4 regions of the Bacillus sp. K7 genome follow, and region 1 is predicted to be linked to each of the others. Evidence: riboswitches for the same ligand, from Rfam matches in the RefSeq annotation. Region 1 holds a riboswitch; each other region holds the start of a gene.
The links. Region 1 has a riboswitch for S-adenosylmethionine ahead of M1D98_RS09780 (2-hydroxyacid dehydrogenase). Riboswitches for the same ligand answer to the same signal wherever they lie in the genome.

Region 2: linked by a shared signal. The riboswitch ahead of M1D98_RS05780 (bifunctional homocysteine S-methyltransferase/methylenetetrahydrofolate reductase) and the one ahead of M1D98_RS09780 (2-hydroxyacid dehydrogenase) in region 1 are both predicted to bind S-adenosylmethionine.
Region 3: linked by a shared signal. The riboswitch ahead of metE (5-methyltetrahydropteroyltriglutamate--homocysteine S-methyltransferase) and the one ahead of M1D98_RS09780 (2-hydroxyacid dehydrogenase) in region 1 are both predicted to bind S-adenosylmethionine.
Region 4: linked by a shared signal. The riboswitch ahead of metN (methionine ABC transporter ATP-binding protein MetN) and the one ahead of M1D98_RS09780 (2-hydroxyacid dehydrogenase) in region 1 are both predicted to bind S-adenosylmethionine.

What each region holds. Positions count from the first base shown of each region.
Region 1 covers NZ_CP096406.1:1,952,406-1,954,604, reverse strand. Annotated here, with positions in the region: gene M1D98_RS09785 (molybdopterin oxidoreductase family protein) at 1-408, opposite strand, end outside; SAM riboswitch class I at 556-647, shown strand; gene M1D98_RS09780 (2-hydroxyacid dehydrogenase) at 744-1,790, shown strand; gene M1D98_RS09775 (FGGY-family carbohydrate kinase) at 1,787-2,199, shown strand, end outside.
Region 2 covers NZ_CP096406.1:1,156,901-1,159,099, reverse strand. Annotated here, with positions in the region: gene M1D98_RS05790 (CvfB family protein) at 1-204, opposite strand, end outside; gene M1D98_RS05785 (YajQ family cyclic di-GMP-binding protein) at 303-794, shown strand; SAM riboswitch class I at 900-1,017, shown strand; gene M1D98_RS05780 (bifunctional homocysteine S-methyltransferase/methylenetetrahydrofolate reductase) at 1,108-2,199, shown strand, end outside.
Region 3 covers NZ_CP096406.1:1,380,171-1,382,369, forward strand. Annotated here, with positions in the region: gene metE (5-methyltetrahydropteroyltriglutamate--homocysteine S-methyltransferase) at 1-1,390, opposite strand, end outside; SAM riboswitch class I at 1,518-1,672, opposite strand; gene isp (serine protease Isp) at 1,804-2,199, opposite strand, start outside.
Region 4 covers NZ_CP096406.1:3,052,720-3,054,918, forward strand. Annotated here, with positions in the region: gene metP (methionine ABC transporter permease MetP) at 1-67, opposite strand, end outside; gene metN (methionine ABC transporter ATP-binding protein MetN) at 60-1,085, opposite strand; SAM riboswitch class I at 1,191-1,297, opposite strand; gene M1D98_RS15660 (SCP2 sterol-binding domain-containing protein) at 1,412-1,756, opposite strand; gene M1D98_RS15665 (thioredoxin family protein) at 1,864-2,184, opposite strand; gene M1D98_RS15670 (toprim domain-containing protein) at 2,186-2,199, opposite strand, start outside.

The DNA.
Region 1 (2,199 bases):
CAGACGATAAAAGAAGCGGCGGTCCATTCCTTCAGCTGTTAATTTCCCCATATTTCCGTAAAAACTGTATGGAAGTATGCTTTCAGCGCCATCTTCATCAATCAGCTGTTTCCAGCGTGCGGTGATGGTATCGATCGCCTCTTCCCAAGAGATCGGTTCAAATATCGCTTGTCCTTTTGGGCCAGTCCTTTTGAGCGGTGTCGTCAGCCGCTTTTCATCATAGATGCGCTCCGTCATGTTTCGGACTTTGTTGCATATGTTACCGGCTGTGACAGGATGGTCAGGATCACCTTGCACTTTCACTATTTTTCCATCTTTTTTATGTATTAGCAATCCGCACTGATCCGGGCAGTCCAGCGAGCAAACCGATTTAAAAATGCCGTTTTGTTGTGTGGCAAATGATTTCATGGCCCAGTACCTCTCTCTAGTTAAATATTTTGTAAGAATTATAACATTTCCGATGATAACGTCAATTCTGAAAAAAGAGATTGACAACAATCTGAGACTTCTTTATGATAAACGTATTCTTTATTCTGAAAATTACATACTCAACATTTTCTATCCAGAGAGGTGGAGGGACTGGCCCTATGAAACCTCGGCAACATTATTGTGCCAATTCCAGCAAGCGTCAGCTTGAAAGATAGGAAAGCAAGGTTTATACCGGCGTCTGTCTCTAAACAGGGCATGCGCTTATACATGAATCTCTTTCCATCTTCGGGAAGAGATTTTTTTTATGAAAAAATATGATGAAAAGGATGTTTTGCACCATGACGGTTTTGGTTACAGCACCGTACAACAAAGAAGGACGAAAAGAGCTTGAAAACTTGTTCGGCTCGGTTGCTTATCACTCCTGGAAGGAACAAGGCCAGGCATACCGGGAAGATGAACTCATTCAGCTACTAAAAGAAACACATGCGATAGGATTGATTACTGAGCTTGACCACGTATCAGAAAGCGTATTTGCATCTGTTCCAGAACTTTCATTTGTGGGCGTATGCAGAGGCATGCCCTCCAATGTGGACGTGGCCGCAGCGTCAAAAAAGGGCATACCCGTTTTCTATACACCCGGGCGGAATGCACAAGCTGTTGCTGAAATGTTTATCGGCAATGTGATTTCCTTTCTCCGTCATACCAGCGCCTCTAATCAATGGCTGAAGGATGGAAAATGGGACAGCGATTACTTGCAGGCCTATGTCAAATTCAAAGGGAATGAATTAACGGGGAAAACGGTCGGCATGGTTGGGTTCGGCGCGGTTGGGCAAAGGATTGCAAAACTGCTGACCGCGTTTGACTGTAAAATAAAGTATTACGATCCATACGTGCAAGACGATCATCCTCACTATGAAAACGTATCTCTTAAAACGGTGTTTTCAGACAGTGATATCGTTTCAGTCCATCTGCCTCGTACCGAGGAAACAGTGGGACTTATTGATCGGACGTATTTTGATCTGATGAAAGAGAGTGCGATTTTCATCAATACGTCAAGAGCAGTTGTGGTAAACCGTGAGGATCTTTTATCTGCATTAAAAGAACATAACATCAGAGGAGCGATTTTGGACGTTTTTTATCATGAACCTCCAGAGGAATCAGATTACGAATTCATTTCATTGCCTAATGTTCTGGCAACACCGCATCTCGCTGGAGCAACTTTTGAAGTGGAGGATCATCATGTGACGATCCTGAATGATGCCCTCAAAAAGTGGCAGGCTGAAAAAACTCTTCATCTTCCAACACTATATAACAAAGATGTACTAAAAACAGAGGGAAAAGAAAGGAGGCTAACGGAATGACAAAACAAAAAGGCTATCTCGTTTTCGATATCGGCACAGGCAATGCGAGAGTAGCTGTCGTGAGTGTATCGGGTCGAGTCCAAACAGTTGAACGGGAGGACATTGTCTATTCCACTGAGACGCTTTACCCGGACAGCCGTTATTTTTCCCCTCAGGTGCTGTGGGAGCAAGTAATAAAACTGGCAAAACGTGCGCTCTCTCGTTCAAGTAATATTGACATCATTGGTTTGACATCGACGAGTCAAAGACAAGGGATTGTGCTGATCGATCAAAACGGCGACTCTTTTCTCGGGCTGCCGAACATTGATAACCGCGGCCGTGAGTGGGAGGAGAGTATACCCAATCAGGAAGAGATATACAGCCGTACGGGCCGTTTGCCGACTGCACTTTTTTCTGCGCTCAAGCTGTA
Region 2 (2,199 bases), 800 kb from region 1:
GTCGACGTATATAAAGACCTCTACTTCGTCTCTGTCCTCGATATCCTCAGTTATTTCACTGTTATGTAAGAGAATCGTGTCTTCTCCATCGGTCAAAAAGTAACCGAAGTCGGTTTGGTGATCTATACTCAAGGTTAGTTGCTGCCCTGGTCTCATGCTATCGTCCTTCCTGTTCCGCTTGTTTTCCGCGGATTCTGTTAACATTTTTTCCAATCATCACAAATTGATTCTTTGTTCTGTTGGAAGTTTCTCTTTATTCTACTATAATCAACTCATAAGTTAAATGTTATGGAGGTTTTCATATGGCAAAAGAAAGTTCATTTGATATTGTATCCAAGGTCGAGTTGCCTGAAGTGCAAAACGCGATCCAAATCGCACTCAAGGAAATCAGCACACGCTATGACTTTAAAGGCAGCAAAAGCGATATTACTTTAGATAAAGAGGAGCTTGTCCTCGTTTCTGATGACGAATTTAAATTAAGCCAGCTGAAAGACGTGCTGGTCAGTAAATTGATTAAGCGAAACGTGCCGACAAAAAACATTGATTACGGCAAGATTGAAAGCGCGTCAGGCGGAACGGTGCGCCAGCGCGCCAAACTTGTTCAAGGCATTGACAAGGATAATGCCAAAAAAGTTAATGCGATCATCAAAAACTCCGGATTGAAAGTAAAGTCACAAGTGCAGGATGATCAAGTTCGTGTAACCGGTAAAAACAAGGATGATCTGCAGCAGATTATCACAGCAGTGAGAGGCGCAGATTTGCCAATTGACGTTCAATTTATAAATTTCAGATAAATTTTCTGAATCCTATTGATTATTGTCTTTATTTTCGGTAAATTTGGAGAAAGGGAAAAAGCCCCGCAGCTTTTGGCATTTCCTTATACGAAAACTTCATATCCGTTCTTATCAAGAGAAGCAGAGGGACTGGCCCGACGAAGCTTCAGCAACCGGTGTAATGGCGTTCAGCCATGACCAAGGTGCTAAATCCAGCAAGCTCGAACAGCTTGGAAGATAAGAAGAGACAAAATCACTGACAAAGTCTTCTTCTTAAGAGGACTTTTTTTATTTCTCTTTTTTCCTTGCTGAATGTGAATAAAGGAGGCAGACAATGGGACTTTTAGAAGATTTGCAAAAACAGGTGTTAATCGGTGACGGCGCCATGGGGACGCTCCTCTACTCCTACGGCATTGACAGGTGCTTTGAGGAACTCAACATTTCAAAGCCGGAGGAAATTCAGCGCATACATAAAGCGTACGTTGAGGCTGGAGCCAATATCATTCAAACAAATACGTACGGAGCCAATTATATTAAATTATCCAGGCACGGGCTTGAGGGTGACATTAAAAAAATGAATCAGGAGGCAGTGAAGATTGCGCGGGCTTCAGCAGGCGATGCGTACATTTTGGGGACAATGGGCGGCATCCGCACATTTAATAAAAACGCGTACAGCCTTGACGAAATCAAACGCAGCTTTCGCGAGCAGCTGTACCTGCTCCTGCATGAACAACCGGACGGCTTGCTGTTGGAGACGTATTATGATTTAGAAGAAGCCCGTGAAGTGCTGAAAATTGCGCGCAAAGAGACCGCCCTTCCGATTATGCTTAACGTCTCCATGCACGAGCAAGGTGTACTGCAGGACGGGACACCGCTTTCTGAAGCATTGCGGTCAATCGCGGATCTCGGGGCTGATATCGTCGGCATTAACTGCCGGCTCGGCCCTTATCACATGATTGAAGCGCTAAGCGAAGTGCCGATTTTTGATGATGTGTTTTTATCCGTTTATCCGAACAGCAGTCTTCCTTCGCTGGAAGAGGGACGGCTCGTCTATGAAACAGACGACACATATTTTCAAAACAGCGCCTTAGAATTCCGCAAGCAAGGCGCGCGGATTATCGGCGGTTGCTGCGGCACCACGCCAAATCACATTCAGGCAATGGCGGAAGCGGTTGGCGGGCTTGCCCCCATTACTGAAAAAGAAGTCAAAGTCCCTGCTAAAGAATGTATTTCTGTTCAGCATGAGCGGACAGAGCCCGGTTTAAATGAGATCGCAGTTGAAAAACGCTCCATCATCGTAGAGCTGGACCCGCCGAAAAAATTGAGCTTTGATACGTTTTTGTCCGCCGCTGCCGAATTGAAAGAAGCAGGAATCAACGCCCTGACGCTCGCCGACAATTCTCTGGCTACTCCGCGAATCAGCAAT
Region 3 (2,199 bases), 570 kb from region 1:
AGTCTTGGTACTGTTCATCAGACCACTCATTTTTCCGCCACTTTTGGCGTGCGCTCCGCACTTCAGCGGACTGTGGGAAGCTTCCGATCGTAGTCGTCGGCAAAAGCGGAAGGCCAAGAGATTCATTTTGCACGGCTAAACGTTCTTCAAACGGAATTGGGCGCTTAAAGTCTTTATCGGTTAGTTGCTCAAGCTCTTTCTTTTGTTCAGAATGTGCGCCTGTTGCAAACTGTTTGAGCGCCTGGATATCAGTTTTCGCCTGCTGAATCTGTTCGCTGATCGCCGCTTTTCCTGATACCAAGCCTTCTTTCAAAGCTGTCAGCTCGGCTAGTTTTTCTTTTGCATAGGATAAGCCGTTCAGCAGATCCTTCTCCAGATGCTCATCAGGGTGCTTCGCTACCGGAACGTGCAGCAGGCTGCTGGAAGGCTGAATCCACAGTTCATCAACCTTTGCAGTGCTCAGAATATCAAGAACGGCATCAAGGCGTTCCTCGAGATCCGCTTTCCAAATGTTGCGTCCGTCGATAACGCCGGCTGCCAGCACTTTGTCTGCTGGAAACCCGTGTGTTTTCAGCTGTTCCAGGTTTCTGCCTTTATCGTGAACGAAATCAAGGCCGATTCCTTGTACCGGGTAAGAGATCAGCTCTTCATAGGCATCAACAGAATCAAAATACGTCTGCAAAAGCACATTCAAGGAGGAAAGCTCACCTGTGATGCTTTCAAATAATTCTTTTGCGCCGCTGACATCCTCGCTAGAGGCGGTGACGAGCGCCGGCTCATCGATTTGAACCCATTTTACGCCTTCTTCTTCAAGCTCTTTCAGAAGCTGTACATATAACGGCACAAGGCGTTTTTGGATCGCTTTTGCTTCAGAGGGTTCATATCCCTTAGCAAGCGTGACGAACGTATAAGGGCCAACAATCACAGGTTTTGTTTCCACGCCGTATTCCTGTTTGATCCGGCGGTAATCTGTGAGCTGTTTGTTTCTTGTCAGGCGGAATTCAATGCTCTCGTCATATTCCGGAACGATGTAATGGTAATTTGTATTAAACCATTTTGTCATTTCACTGGATACGGCGTCTTTTATTCCGCGGGCGATCGCAAAGTATGTATCGGCAGCGTCAGTCAAATGTCTGAACCGTTTCGGAATCCAGTTGAAGCTGACTGCTGTATCGAGTACATGGTCATACTGTGTGAAATCAGAAACAGGCACAACATCAATCTGCTGGTCAATTTGTGTTTTTGCTGCGGATAAAAATAGGTCGTCGATTTGCTTTAAAAACGTATCTTTATCAGTGCTGCCTTTCCAATACGCTTCAAGTGCTTTTTTCCATTCTCTGTTCAGTCCAATTCTCGGGAATCCTACATTCGATGTTTTGATGGTTGTCATTGTTTCTCCTCCTTTATATGTAAAACACTCTCGTTAACCCGCGGATGCAGGCCGCTAAGAGGTTTTCTCACAATAAAAAGCCTCTTTCCCATGAGAGAAAGAGGCTTTTCTGCGTAAAACACTGCCTCTCTCATCTCTCAGAACAATCTGATGGAATTAGCACCGTGCCTTATGAGACATCAGTCTCGGCGCGAAAAGCAGTGCGCCCCATTTCACAATGGAATTACGGTCGGTTGCTGTTGGGGTCAAAAGGCCAATCCCTCGCCCAACTCTCGATAAGAGAAAATGTTATTAATTTTTTGAAAAGTTAAATCATTTGTTGGTAATCTTAACAGTAATCCAAATTTGTTGTCAACATAGAATTTGAAATTATATTTACTATATTTGGATTATGTTATATAAGAAAAATAATTTTATAGGGTCATTAAATGTGATTGCTCTGCTTTTTCTGCCAGCTCATCAGGAGCGGTTAAATATAGGAAGCCATTACCTGCCAGCGTTTTTGCAATATCAAGAGGGAGTGTTCTGCGGATCAGCTGTGCATAAACCTCAGTTTCAGAAAGTTTTCTTTGAAAAGATTCTTCTTCATAGCTTTTGATTAAAGCAAGCGCTCCGCTGACATGAGGGGCAGCCATTGAAGTGCCGGTGAGTTTTCCGTACTTCTTGTTAGGAAGGGTCGATAAGATCTGTTCTCCCGGAGCCACAAGATCGATCTCTTTATTTGCGTTAGAAAATTCTGATAATTCACGCGCTATGGAAACAGATCCAACCGCGATGACTTCATTATAAGCCGCAGGGTAGGAAAGCTC
Region 4 (2,199 bases), 1.1 Mb from region 1:
AAAGGGTTTCATATGTCGCGTTCCACAATTCAGTTAAATCAACATTCGGAAAATATGTTTCAAACATTCGTGATCACCTCTGCTTTTACCTGTTTGTCATTAATGAACCGGATCACGTTTTGCACTTCTTCCTCGTCACCGTCAATGTGGATGAACAGTGAACCGTAAGCTCCATCCTTCGTTTGCGAAATTTTCCCTTGCAAAATATTGACGCTGACATTAAAGTTTCTGATCATCTCTGTAATCAGAGGCTGTTCAGCCGAATCACCGACAAATGTGAGCTGAACCGTTTTTCCTGATGCTGTTTCATCAAGAAGGTGCTGAAGCGTTTCTTTCGTTTCTTCCGGCTCTGTCACCTGCTGAACAAACCGTTTTGTCATGTCTTCTTTCGGGTTTTTGAAGACATCAAGAACTTCGCCTTCTTCCACAACCTTTCCGTTTTCCATGACAGCGACTCTGTTGCAGATTTTGCGGATCACATGCATTTCATGCGTGATCAGCACAATTGTCAAACCGAGTCTATCATTAATATCGGACAATAGATCCAAAATTGAATCAGTCGTTTGCGGATCTAATGCTGATGTCGCTTCATCACAAAGGAGAACCTTCGGATTGTTTGCGAGCGCTCTGGCGATTCCGACACGCTGCTTTTGTCCGCCGCTCAGCTGAGAAGGATAAGATTTTTCTTTTCCTTCTAAACCTACCAGTTTAATCAGTTCATTGGCGCGCTTGATACGCTCGTTCTTTTTCACCCCGGCAATTTCCAGAGGAAACATGATATTATCTCTGACCGTCCGCGACCACAGCAAATTGAAATGCTGGAAAATCATGCTGATGTTATGGCGTGCTTTTCTTAACCCGCGTCCGTTTACTTCATTAATCTTGGTTCCCGCTACTTCCACGGTTCCTGAGGTTGGTTTCTCAAGGCCGTTCAGCAGACGGATTAAGGAACTTTTTCCAGCTCCGCTATATCCTATAATTCCAAAAATCTCACCTTTTTTGATGGAAAGCGAGACATTTTGGACAGCATTGACATCTCCATGTTTCGACTTATAGACTTTTGAAACATCTTGAAGATTGATCAAAGCAATCACCTGCCTTAACACTATTCTAAGAAATCTTCCGGGATTTTCTGCAAAAGAAAAACCTTTCTGCACATGTGAGCAGAAAGGCTTATATAAAACGCCTTTCTCTCATCTTTCAAAGCTGAACGCTTCGTGTGAATTGGCACCATTTCAACAGCGTTGATGGTTGCCGGGCTTCATAGGGCACTTCCCTCCACCTCTCTTGATAAGAGAAATATATAGTCTTTTTCGTCCGGAAATTCTTAATGTAGAATAGCATGGCGGATGTTTGCATGTCAATAAAATAAATGATGTCAACTTTTACTATTATAATAATTTGCTATTTTTTAATTCTTTGCAATCCTCTGAAAAAAACCATTCGTCAGCCAGAGAATCGCTTCTAGCTTTAACAGGGCTCTGAAGGACCCCTTAACTTTCAGGCTTCCGCTCTGAATCAGATGCTGAAGGGAAATATCTCCGTGCAATAAATGAATGATTTCGGATTGGTTTCCGTAAAAGGTCAGGTTGGACGTTTGGCGCTGAGAAATTTCTTTCATTTCTCCCTGTTCGTTTATTGAGACGGTTAAGGCTTCTGTTTCTCCTTGGAAGGTAATGAGCAATGTTGAAGCGCTCAAAAGGGGTCTTAAAAACAGATGCTGATACTCATCTTCTAAAACTTCCGCTTTCTCCATATGTACAACCTCCTATTTGTTGGTCATACATAGACATTTCTCTCTTTAGCATATGAACCCCTTTATAAAACGAACGACAATTTCATTGGAATGCGCTGAGAAATATGTCATAAATAGGATGCGGAAGATGATTTTTGTTTTATCAGCTCATATAAATAAGAAACGGAATGAAACGCATATCCTCTTTCGACCACTTTTCCGCCTTTAAACAGCAGAAAACAAGGAACGCTCTCAATTTGATACGCTTTTGCGAAAGTCGGAGAATAATTGACATTGTTTTGATAGAAGGCGACATCAGGGAGCATTTCTTTCACGACTGTCAGCATTTTGCTTGCAAGCTGGCAAGTGCCGCAAAATGGAGTATATAAATATAGAAGATACACATCATCAGAAATGTGCTCAAGTTCATATTCCTGGAGTTCTTTCATGCTATACACCTCGGG